2 regions of the Streptomyces sp. NPDC087300 genome follow, and region 1 is predicted to be linked to the other one. Evidence: riboswitches for the same ligand, from Rfam matches in the RefSeq annotation. Region 1 holds a riboswitch; the other holds the start of a gene.
The links. A riboswitch is a leader RNA that binds a small molecule or an ion and turns the genes downstream of it on or off. The one in region 1 is predicted to bind cyclic di-AMP.

Region 1 (5,387 bases):
GCCGAGCAGGGCGACGTGCAGGCCGCCGCCACCCTCGCTCACCTGCGGTCAGCCCCCGGCATGGGTCCGGCTACCGTCAAGGAGTGACCGAAAAGACCGCCCCCTCCGCCGCCGGGGGCACCCCGGAGACCCCGCCCGAGGCCCAGGGGCCAGAACTCTTCACCTGGGAGTTCGCCACCGACCCCTACCCCGCGTACGCCTGGCTGCGCGAGAACTCCCCGGTGCACAGGACCACGCTGCCCAGCGGCGTCGACGCCTGGCTGGTCACCCGGTACGCGGACGCCAAGCAGGCCCTCGCCGACCAGCGGCTCAGCAAGAATCCGGCCCACCACGACGAGGGCGCGCACGCGAAGAGCAAGACGGGGATCCCGGGCGAGCGCGGTGCCAATCTCATGACGCACCTGCTCAACATCGACCCGCCGGACCACACCCGGCTTCGGCGCCTCGTGTCGAAGGCGTTCACGCCGCGCCGCGTCGCCGAGTTCGAGCCGCGCGTGCGGGAGCTGACGGACCAGCTCATCGACCGGTTCGTGGAAGGGGGGAGCGCCGACCTCATCCACGAGTTCGCCTTCCCGCTCCCCATCTACGCCATCTGCGACCTCCTCGGCGTCCCGCGCGAGGACCAGGACGACTTCCGCGACTGGGCGGGCATGATGATCCGGCACGGGGGCGGGCCGCGGGGCGGGGTCGCCCGGTCGGTGAAGAAGATGCGCGGCTATCTCGCCGAGCTGATCCACCGCAAGCGCCTCGACCCGGGCGACGACCTCATCTCCGGCCTGATCCGCGCCTCCGACCACGGCGAGCACCTCACCGAGAACGAGGCCGCGGCGATGGCCTTCATCCTGCTCTTCGCCGGCTTCGAGACGACCGTCAACCTCATCGGCAACGGGATGTACGCGCTGCTCACCCACCCCGAGCAGCGCGCGCGGCTGCAACGTGCCCTGGAAGAGGGGGACACGGCGCTCCTGGAGACGGGCGTGGAGGAATTGCTCCGCTTCGACGGTCCTGTCGAGCTCGCCACCTGGCGGTTCGCGACGGAGGCGCTCAGCGTCGGCGGGCAGGACATCGCCGCGGGCGACCCCGTTCTCGTGGTGCTCGCCGCCGCCGACCGCGACCCCGAGCGGTTCGCCGAGCCCGACACCCTCGACCTGTCCCGGCGCGACAACCAGCACCTCGGATACGGGCACGGAATCCACTACTGCCTCGGTGCCCCGCTCGCCCGTCTGGAGGGCCAGACCGCCCTCGCGACACTCCTGCGGCGACTTCCCGATCTGCAACTCGCGGCGGATCCTGCCGATTTGCGGTGGCGTGGCGGGCTGATCATGCGGGGACTTCGCACGTTGCCCGTGGAGTTCACATCCGCACAGAAAACGGCGGGCAACTGACGGACCGTCAAGACTGTGACTTTCACGTGATCTCCGCTGCATCGACTTGTGACAAGCGTTCGAGTGCGACTACGTTCACGTCGACTCGGGCACCCGGTGCCCCAGTCGCCGCACCAGTCCCCAAGCTCTCGGCTCCGCTCGAGCAGGGGAGACCCCACCCGTGAAAGGCAACCGCATGCTCTCCGGCAATGGTCGTCACCGACGCCCCCGCCAAGCCCCGGCCCTCATCGTCGCGGCAGGAGTCACCGGATCCGCCATCGCCATCCCACTCCTCGGCGCGACCAGCGCGAGCGCCGCCGACACGGCGACGTGGGACAAGCTCGCCGAGTGCGAGAGCGGCGGCGCCTGGAGCGCCAACCCGGGCAACGGGTACTACGGCGGGATCCAGTTCTCCCAGGACATGTGGGAGGGCTACGGCGGCCTCGACTACGCGCCGAGCGCCGACCAGGCGTCCAAGTCGCAGCAGATCGCCGTCGCCGAGAAGGTCCTGGAGGACAAGGGCCCCGGCGCCTGGCCGAGCTGTGCCCCGATCGCGGGTCTCACCGACGACGACGCCGCGGCCGACGTGGACCCGGGTGACCCGATGACGCCCCCCTCGGACCCGGCAGGGTCCGAAGGCAAGGACAAGTCCGAAGGCAAGGACAAGTCCGACGGCAAGGACAAGCCCTCGGAGAAGCCTTCGGGCAAGCCCTCCGACTCCGCGGACCCGGCGGACGGTACCGACGGTAAGTCCGGCTCCGACGACGCGTCCGACGACGCCTCCGGAGACAAGGATCACGACAAGTCGGGCAAGGACGGCAAGGGCGGCAACAGCGACAAGGACGGCAAGGGCAGCGGCGGGGACGGCGAGAGAGGCAAGGGGGCCGACGGCAAGGACGGTGCGGAGGACTCCGGCAAGTCCGGAGGCGAGGACTCCACTTCGCCCGGATCCGAGGACTCCACCGCCCCCTCCGACGACTCCGCCCCCGGCCGCCACCGCGGCGACCGCGCCGACGAGCAGCCCTCCGGAGGCGACGGCGAGGACCGCACAGGACGGCACGCCTCGCGCGGCGGCGACCGCTCGGGCAAGACCGCCGACGGGACGTACACGGTCCGCTCCGGCGACAGCCTCTCGGTGATCGCGGACGACCTCGGCGTCGACGGCGGCTGGCCCTCGCTCTACGCCGGGAACAAGAAGACCGTCGGCGGCGACCCGGACCTCATTCTCCCCGGTCAGAGCCTCGATTTGGGCGAAAAGTAAGGGAAGTTGACGAAGAGTCGGGCGGGGCCTTCGCGTCGAATGTCCGATTTGGCGCGAGTGAGAGATGGGTCTCAGAAGCCCTGATCGTCTTTGAAATTCCGGCGATCGCGTGTCTACGGTCGTCACCGCTCGCCACTGGTGGGCCCCGCCGGTCGGTACGCCGAATCCTGCCAACGGCCGGACGGGAACAGTCGTCGCTTCGAGCGCCGTAGGCAGGAGCGGGGGACCCAAGGTAAGTGCCGGGCCCGCCCGTTGAGCGGCCACCAGCCGAGAGGCTGGGAGGCCGGGAGACGGACGGAATCGGCTAGGGGTTAAGTCGCACTCAAGAAGTGCGACCGGGCAACCACATCGGCCCGCACCCGACAGCTCACCTCGCAGGCGTCGGTGAGGGGATCAACTCATGCTGTTTTCCAGCAAGGGCAAGCACCGCCGTCCGTCCAAGGCCACCCGTGTCGTCACGCTCGCCGGTGTCACCGGTGCCGCCGTGGCCGCCCCGCTGATGGCCGCGGGCTCCGCCTCTGCCGCCACCGGCGCCGAGTGGGACGCCGTCGCCCAGTGCGAGTCCGGCGGCAACTGGTCGATCAACACCGGCAACGGCTACCAGGGTGGCGTGCAGTTCTCGCCGTCCACCTGGGCCGCGTACGGCGGTACCAAGTACGCGCCGACCGCCGACAAGGCCTCCAAGGCCCAGCAGATCGAGATCGCCGAGAAGGTCCTCGCGGGCCAGGGCAAGGGTGCCTGGCCGAGCTGTGGCGTCGGTCTCTCGGGCGCCGCCTACAACGGTGGCGGCGGCCAGCAGGAGCAGGCCCCGCAGCAGCAGGCCAAGCCGCAGCCGCAGAAGACGCAGCAGCAGGCCGCCCCGCAGCAGCAGGCCACGCCGAAGCCGCAGCCCACGCCGCAGACCGAGACCAAGAAGAAGACCGTCGAGACCCCGACCGGCAAGACGGTCAAGAAGGGCGACGGCGAGTACAAGGTCGAGTCCGGCGACACCCTCTCCAAGATCGCCGAGTCGCACAAGGTCAAGGGCGGCTGGCAGAAGGTCTACAAGCTCAACGGCGACATCATCGACGACGCCGACTTCATCTACCCGGGCCAGCAGCTCCACCTGAAGTAGCGGCCCCACCCGGCCGTGCCTCGGCGGACGCACGGCCACCCCCCCGTCCCCACGGGCTCCCCGCCCCGGTGCGCGTATCCCCCGTACGCACCGGGGCGGGGCCATGTCCGGGTCCGGCCGCGCGGCCCGGCCCGGTTCCGTGTTCGCCCCTAGCGAGCTACCGGCCAGTAGAAACACGGGCTTCCGTCCCGTTTCCCGGGTATTTGGGCCCTGGCCCGTCCCACGGGACGGGCGGTCGGCTGGCCGAAGCCCTGGAGCCCGTTAGGCTCGTGAGACGCAGGGCTGAAGCGGCCCCGCGTAAATGCGTCATATCCCAGAAGGAGATGCTCGTGCCGTCCATCGACGTCGTCGTAGCCCGGGAAATCCTGGACTCCCGAGGCAACCCCACGGTCGAGGTCGAGGTCGGCCTCGACGACGGCAGCACGGGTCGTGCCGCCGTTCCGTCCGGTGCCTCCACCGGTGCTTTCGAGGCCATCGAACTCCGTGACGGTGACCCCAACCGTTACCAGGGCAAGGGCGTCGAGAAGGCCGTCCTCGCCGTCATCGAGCAGATCGGCCCGGAGCTCGTCGGCTACGACGCCACCGAGCAGCGCCTGATCGACCAGGCGATGTTCGACCTGGACGCCACCGACAACAAGGGCTCGCTCGGCGCCAACGCCATCCTCGGCGTCTCGCTCGCCGTCGCGCACGCCGCCTCCGAGGCCAGCGACCTGCCGCTGTTCCGCTACCTCGGCGGCCCGAACGCGCACCTGCTGCCCGTCCCGATGATGAACATCCTGAACGGTGGGTCGCACGCCGACTCCAACGTGGACATCCAGGAGTTCATGATCGCCCCGATCGGCGCGGAGTCCTTCTCCGAGGCCCTGCGCTGGGGCGCCGAGGTCTACCACACCCTCAAGAAGGTCCTGAAGACCAAGGGTCTGTCCACCGGCCTCGGCGACGAGGGCGGCTTCGCCCCGAACCTGGAGTCGAACCGCGCCGCGCTCGACCTCATCGTCGAGGCGATCAAGCAGGCCGGTTACGTTCCCGGCGAGCAGATCGGCCTGGCGCTCGACGTCGCCGCGTCCGAGTTCTACAAGGACGGCAAGTACGAGTTCGAGGGCAAGTCCCGCTCGGCCGCCGAGATGACCGAGTACTACGAGGAGCTCGTCTCCGCGTACCCGCTGGTCTCCATCGAGGACCCGCTGTTCGAGGACGACTGGGCCGGCTGGAACGTCATCACCGAGCGCCTGGGCGACAAGGTCCAGATCGTCGGCGACGACCTCTTCGTCACCAACCCGGAGCGCCTGGCCCGCGGCATCGAGGAGGGCTCGGCCAACGCCCTGCTCGTCAAGGTCAACCAGATCGGTTCGCTGACCGAGACCCTGGACGCCGTAGAGATGGCCCAGCGCAACGGCTTCAAGTGCATGATGTCCCACCGCTCCGGCGAGACCGAGGACGTCACCATCGCCGACCTGGCGGTCGCCGTGAACTGCGGTCAGATCAAGACCGGCGCCCCGGCCCGCTCGGACCGCGTCGCCAAGTACAACCAGCTCCTGCGCATCGAGGAGATCCTCGACGACGCGGCCGTCTACGCCGGCCGCAGCGCCTTCCCGCGCTTCAAGGGCTGATCAAGCGCGAGGCCCGGTCGTAACGCCGGGTTACCTAC
Region 2 (5,387 bases), on a different contig from region 1:
ACGTAGGGGCTGCCGAGCGCCTTGTAGGCGTACGAGACGGCGGCCGCGGCGCGGGCGTTGGGAGCCTTGGCCGTGCCGCCCAGGGCGGCGTCACGGACGTCTGAGCGGGTGGCGCGGTCGCCTTCGGGGTTCGCCAGCTCGGCGCGCTCGTCGCCCGTGAGCCGGGCGAGGAGGCGCTTGGCCTCGTCGAGCTTTCCGGTGACCGTCTTCTTCTGCTTCTTCAGCTCCGCCTGGCGCTCGTGGAAGGAGGCAAGACGGTCGTCGGCCTCGGAGTGCAGCTGGCGGATCTCCTGGAGCTGCTTGCGTATGTCGCTGACGGTCGCGGCCTGGCGGTTGCCGGCGCGGTCGGCGAGCGAGGCGCGCTCCAGGAACTGGTCGGGGTCGGAGGAGAGGGCCAGCTGCATGGCCGGGTCGACGCCTCCGGCGCGGTACTGGGCGGCGGCGTACGAACCGAGCTCGTCGCGCGCGGAGTTGAGCTCGTCCGTCTTGCGGGCCGCCTCGTCGCGCAGCACTCCGAGGGACTTCTCGGCCTTGTCGGCCTTCTCCTTCGCGCCGTTGTACTTCTCGGTGGCGATCTCCGCCTCGCGGTAGAGCGAGTCGACCTTGGACTTCACCTCGGCCGGGCTGAGCCGGGGGTCCGCGTGTCCCACGCCGTCGAACGCGGTCGCCGACGCGGCTCCCGCGAGGGCGAGGGTGACGGCGGTGCGGGCCGTGTTGCCGCTGAGCGAGCGCTGTTTGGGCTTGCGGTGCGCTGACACGAAGAGGGGCTCCTTACGTGTCCGGCGGCGGCCCGCACAGGGGGAGCGGACCGCCGCCGGTTCCTCGGCGGTGGTGTCCGACTGCCGCCCCGGGTCCGGGCGGCGGTGGGGAGCCGGTCACCTGGTGGAGGACGCTAAACCTGACCGTCACGGCTTGGTGTCCGATTGCGCGGAAGTGGCAGTAGTGGACGGATCGGTGACGGAAGACGACCGTGTCGATCACTGTTGGAGGACCACTTCACACGGCTGTGCGACCGATCTGCGGCTTGTGCCCCGGGTGTCCGCGTGACGGTGGTAAGGGACCGCCCGCAGTGGCCGGAACGCGCCCGGTTAGGCTCCGGCTCATGGACGTACTCATCCATCTCTTCGTCGGCCTGCACATCATCGGCATCGCGTCGCTCCTGGGCGGCTTCCTGACCCAGATGAAGCAGATGGGCCAGGGCACCGCCCGGTTCAGCCCCGCGATGCTGCACGGCGCGCTGACCATGCTCGTCACCGGCGTCCTCCTGGTGGGCCTGAACCAGGCGGACGACAACCCGGTCAACAACCTCAAGATCGGCATCAAGATGGCCGTGCTGATCGTGATCCTCGCGCTGGTCTACGTGAAGCGGGACGAGGAGAAGATCGACAAGGGGATGTTCGGCGCGGTCGGTCTGCTGACCGTGGTGAACATCTTCATCGCGGTGCTCTGGACCTGAGTTCTCCCGACCTCTACGCGCGCGTGGCCCGCATCCCCGAGAGGATGCGGGCCACGCGCGCGTAGAGGGTGCTTTTCGCCGTCGGGCCGTGACCACCAGGCCGTGACCGCCGGGCCGTCAGGCCCTCACGCGGGGCGCACCACGCTGTGGATCGGCATGTAGTAGATCGACTCGACGCGGACGTTCGCGCCCGGCTTCGGGGCGTGGATCATCTTGCCGTTGCCGATGTAGATCCCTACGTGACTGATGTCGTCGTAGAAGAACACCAGGTCACCCGGTTTGGCGTCGGCCGTCTTCACCGTCGTGCCGACCTTCACCTGGTCCCACGTGGTGCGCGGCAGAGAGATCCCGGCGGCCTTCCACGCGTCCTGGGTGAGCCCGGAGCAGTCGTAGGAGTCGGGGCCCGTGGCGCCCCAGACGTACGGCTTGCCGATCTGCGCCTCGGCGAAGTCGATCACCTTCGCGGCCTTGGTGGCGTAACTGCCGTCGGTGCTTCCGGAGCCGGAGCCGGAGCCGGAGCCCGAACCGGAACCTGAGCCCGAACCGCTGCCCGAGCCCGCGCCGGAACCCTGGCCCTCGTCCTGCTCCTGCTTCTCCTTCTGCGCCGCTTCCTCCGCCTTGCGCTCGCGCTCCGCCTCCGCGGCCTGCTTGCGGGCCAGTTCGTCGGCCTTGCGCTTGGCCTCCCGCTCCTTCTTCCGCTCGATCGCGGCGAGCCTGGCCTTCTCCTCGGCGGTCAGCTCCGACAGGACCTTGCGGGCCTCACCCAGCTTCTGCTGGACGGTCCGCTTGCTCGTCCTGAGGTCGTCGCGCGAGTCGGTCAGCGTCCTGAGGCTCTTCGCCGCCTTCGTGCGCTGCTTCGTCGCCGAGACCTGCTCGGTCTGGTAGTCGTCGACCGCCTTCTTCTGGCGTTCGGTGAGCCGGTCCGACAGGTGGTTCTGGTCGAAGTAGCCCTGCGGGTCGTCGGCGAGCATCATCGTCGCCGTCCCGGAGATGGCCCCGGTGCGGTACTGCGCGGCGGCGAAGGAGCCGAGCTCCTGGCGGGCCTCGTTCAGCTTCTCGGTGCGCTTGGCCACGTCGTCCAGGAGGTGATCGACCTTCTTGCGCTGCTTGTCGGTCCTCTCCTTGGCCGAGTTGTACTTCTGGGTGGCCACGCCCGCCTGGTGGTAGAGGTCGTCGACCTTCTTCTGTACTTCTTCGAGGCTGGGCTTCGTCGGCGCGGAGGGGGCAGCCTGCGCGCTCTGCGAGAGGAGGGCCACCGAGGTGAGGGCGGCCGTGGTGATGCCGATGGCGGGGGCCGTGCGTTTGCCGGCCGTCCGGTTCCGCGGTTTGCGGTGCGACGCCAAGAGAGGCGACTCCTTCCGTAGACCGCCTACCGGGTTAGCTGTCGGGTTCGGGCGGGTGCTTCGGAAGGTTGCCCTACGGTCCCGTACTACGTACGGGACCGATTCACCCCAAGGTCTTGGTGGGTCCCCGGCTCCGAACACGTCGGACTCGGCGTAGGCCACCCGTTCCCGGCGGGGTTCGCCGGTGGCGGTACGAGCGGCCCGCGCAGCACGCTAGCCAACTCGTGTGGCCCGTGTGAAGGTTGATGTTCGATATGCCCGATACATTTTCGTGACTTTTCGAATCGCCCGATGAGGGTATGTCGCGCGGTGGCGGAATGTGATCGTCCACGGGCGGGCCGTGACCGGGAGGGACCGGTGGGCCGTCTTCGGAGGGCGTTCGCGAGCCGATGCCAGAGGTGGTCCCGCCGTCACCGAGGGGCGGGATCCCCGTCAGCAGGGGGCAGGAGGGCCTTCGGCCGGGGAAGGTGGCCGGAACCCGGGGCGGGTTGTCAGTGGGGCCGCCTAGACTCGGGAGGCGATGAGCAGCCTCTTTGATGACAGCTTCCTGGCGGACCTGCAGCCCTCCCGGGCCGCGGACGAAGAGCCCCCGCCGCCGCCCGAGGACAACACTCCGGAGCCCATTCCGGATGATCTGTTCGACGGGAAGTTCGACGCGCCCCTGAGCAGGGACGCGCACTATCGCGGCGGTGCCCCGCGCCCGGTCATCGACCCGGCGGCGCTTCTCGACGGGCTCAACGAGAACCAGCGCGCGGCCGTCGTGCACGCGGACTCCCCGCTGCTCATCGTGGCCGGCGCCGGTTCCGGCAAGACCCGCGTGCTGACCCACCGCATCGCGTACCTCCTCGCCGAGCGCGGTGTGCACCCCGGCCAGATCCTCGCGATCACCTTCACGAACAAGGCCGCGGGCGAGATGAAGGAGCGCGTCGAGCAGCTCGTCGGCCCGCGGGCGAACGCGATGTGGGTGTCGACCTTCCACAGCGCCTGCGTCCGCATCCTGCGCCGCGAGTACAAGAAGCTGGGCTTCACGTCCTCCTTCTCGATCTACGACGCCGCGGACTCCAAGCGCCTGATGGCCCTGGTCTGCCGCGATCTGGACCTCGACCCGAAGAAGTTCCCGCCGAAGTCCTTCAGCGCCAAGATCTCCAACCTGAAGAACGAGCTGATCGACGAGGAAGACTTCGCGGGCCAGGCCGCCGACGGCTTCGAGAAGACCCTCGCCCAGGCCTACGCGATGTACCAGTCGCGCCTCCGCGAGGCGAACGCGATGGACTTCGACGACCTGATCATGACGACGGTCCACCTCCTGCGCGCCTTCCCCGACGTCGCCGAGCACTACAGGCGCCGCTTCCGGCACGTCATGGTCGACGAGTACCAGGACACCAACCACGCGCAGTACGCCCTGGTGCGCGAGCTGGTCGGCCCCTCCGGAGGCGAGGGCGACGACCCCGGCGAGCTCTGCGTGGTGGGTGACGCGGACCAGTCGATCTACGCCTTCCGCGGCGCCACCATCCGCAACATCCTCCAGTTCGAGGAGGACTACACGGACGCGACGACGATCCTCCTGGAGCAGAACTACCGCTCCACGCAGACGATCCTGACGGCGGCGAACGCGGTCATCGAGCGGAACGAGAGCCGTCGCCCGAAGAACCTGTGGACCAACCAGGGTGCGGGCGCGCGCATCACGGGATACGTCGCGGACACCGAGCACGACGAGGCGCAGTTCGTCGCCGACGAGATCGACCGCCTCACCGACGCGGGCGACGCGAAGGCCGGCGACGTCGCGATCTTCTACCGCACGAACGCCCAGTCCCGTGTCTTCGAAGAGATCTTCATCCGCGTCGGCCTGCCCTACAAGGTCGTCGGCGGCGTGCGCTTCTACGAGCGCAAGGAGGTCAGGGACGTCCTCGCCTACCTGCGCGTGCTCGCCAACCCCGAGGACGCGGTGCCGCTGCGGCGCATCCTCAACGTCCCCAAGCGGGGCATCGGCGACCGCGCGGAGGCGATGATCGACGCGCTGTCGCAGCGCGAGAAGATCTCCTTCCCGCAGGCGCTGCGCCGCGTCGACGAGGCGTACGGGATGGCGGCCCGCTCGACCAATGCCGTCCGGCGTTTCAACACGCTGATGGAGGAGCTGCGGACCATCGTCGAGTCCGGCGCGGGCCCTGCGGTCGTCCTGGAGGCCGTGCTCGAACGGACCGGCTATCTGGCCGAGTTGCAGGCGTCCACCGACCCGCAGGACGAGACGCGCATCGAGAACCTCCAGGAACTCGCCGCCGTCGCGCTGGAGTTCGAGCAGGAGAACGGTGCGGCGGCCGAGGGCGCGGAGGGTGCCGAGTCCGCGGAAGGCGCCGGGGGCACGGAAGGTGCCGAGGCGGCGGAAGTCGCTGCGGACGCGGAGGACGCGGCGGGTGGGCCTCCCCCCGGCTCGCTCTCCGACTTCCTGGAGCGCGTCGCCCTTGTCGCCGACTCCGATCAGATCCCCGACGAGGAGGACGACGGCTCCGGAGTCATCACCCTGATGACGCTGCACACCGCCAAGGGCCTCGAATTCCCCGTGGTGTTCCTGACCGGCATGGAGGACGGCG

Region 2: another riboswitch for cyclic di-AMP. It lies ahead of ACIO9J_RS05855 (NlpC/P60 family protein); the one in region 1 lies ahead of ACIO9J_RS30290 (transglycosylase family protein).

Annotation. Positions count from the first base shown of each region.
Region 1 is NZ_JBIUYI010000007.1:444,089-449,475, forward strand. It holds gene ACIO9J_RS30275 (sel1 repeat family protein) at 1-87, shown strand, start outside; gene ACIO9J_RS30280 (cytochrome P450) at 84-1,385, shown strand; gene ACIO9J_RS30285 (transglycosylase family protein) at 1,561-2,625, shown strand; cyclic di-AMP (ydaO/yuaA leader) riboswitch at 2,820-3,021, shown strand; gene ACIO9J_RS30290 (transglycosylase family protein) at 3,026-3,739, shown strand; gene eno (phosphopyruvate hydratase) at 4,063-5,349, shown strand.
Region 2 is NZ_JBIUYI010000002.1:54,056-59,442, forward strand. It holds gene ACIO9J_RS05845 (NlpC/P60 family protein) at 1-758, opposite strand, end outside; gene ACIO9J_RS05850 (hypothetical protein) at 1,103-1,456, shown strand; gene ACIO9J_RS05855 (NlpC/P60 family protein) at 1,582-2,799, opposite strand; cyclic di-AMP (ydaO/yuaA leader) riboswitch at 2,807-2,963, opposite strand; gene ACIO9J_RS05860 (ATP-dependent DNA helicase) at 3,320-5,387, shown strand, end outside.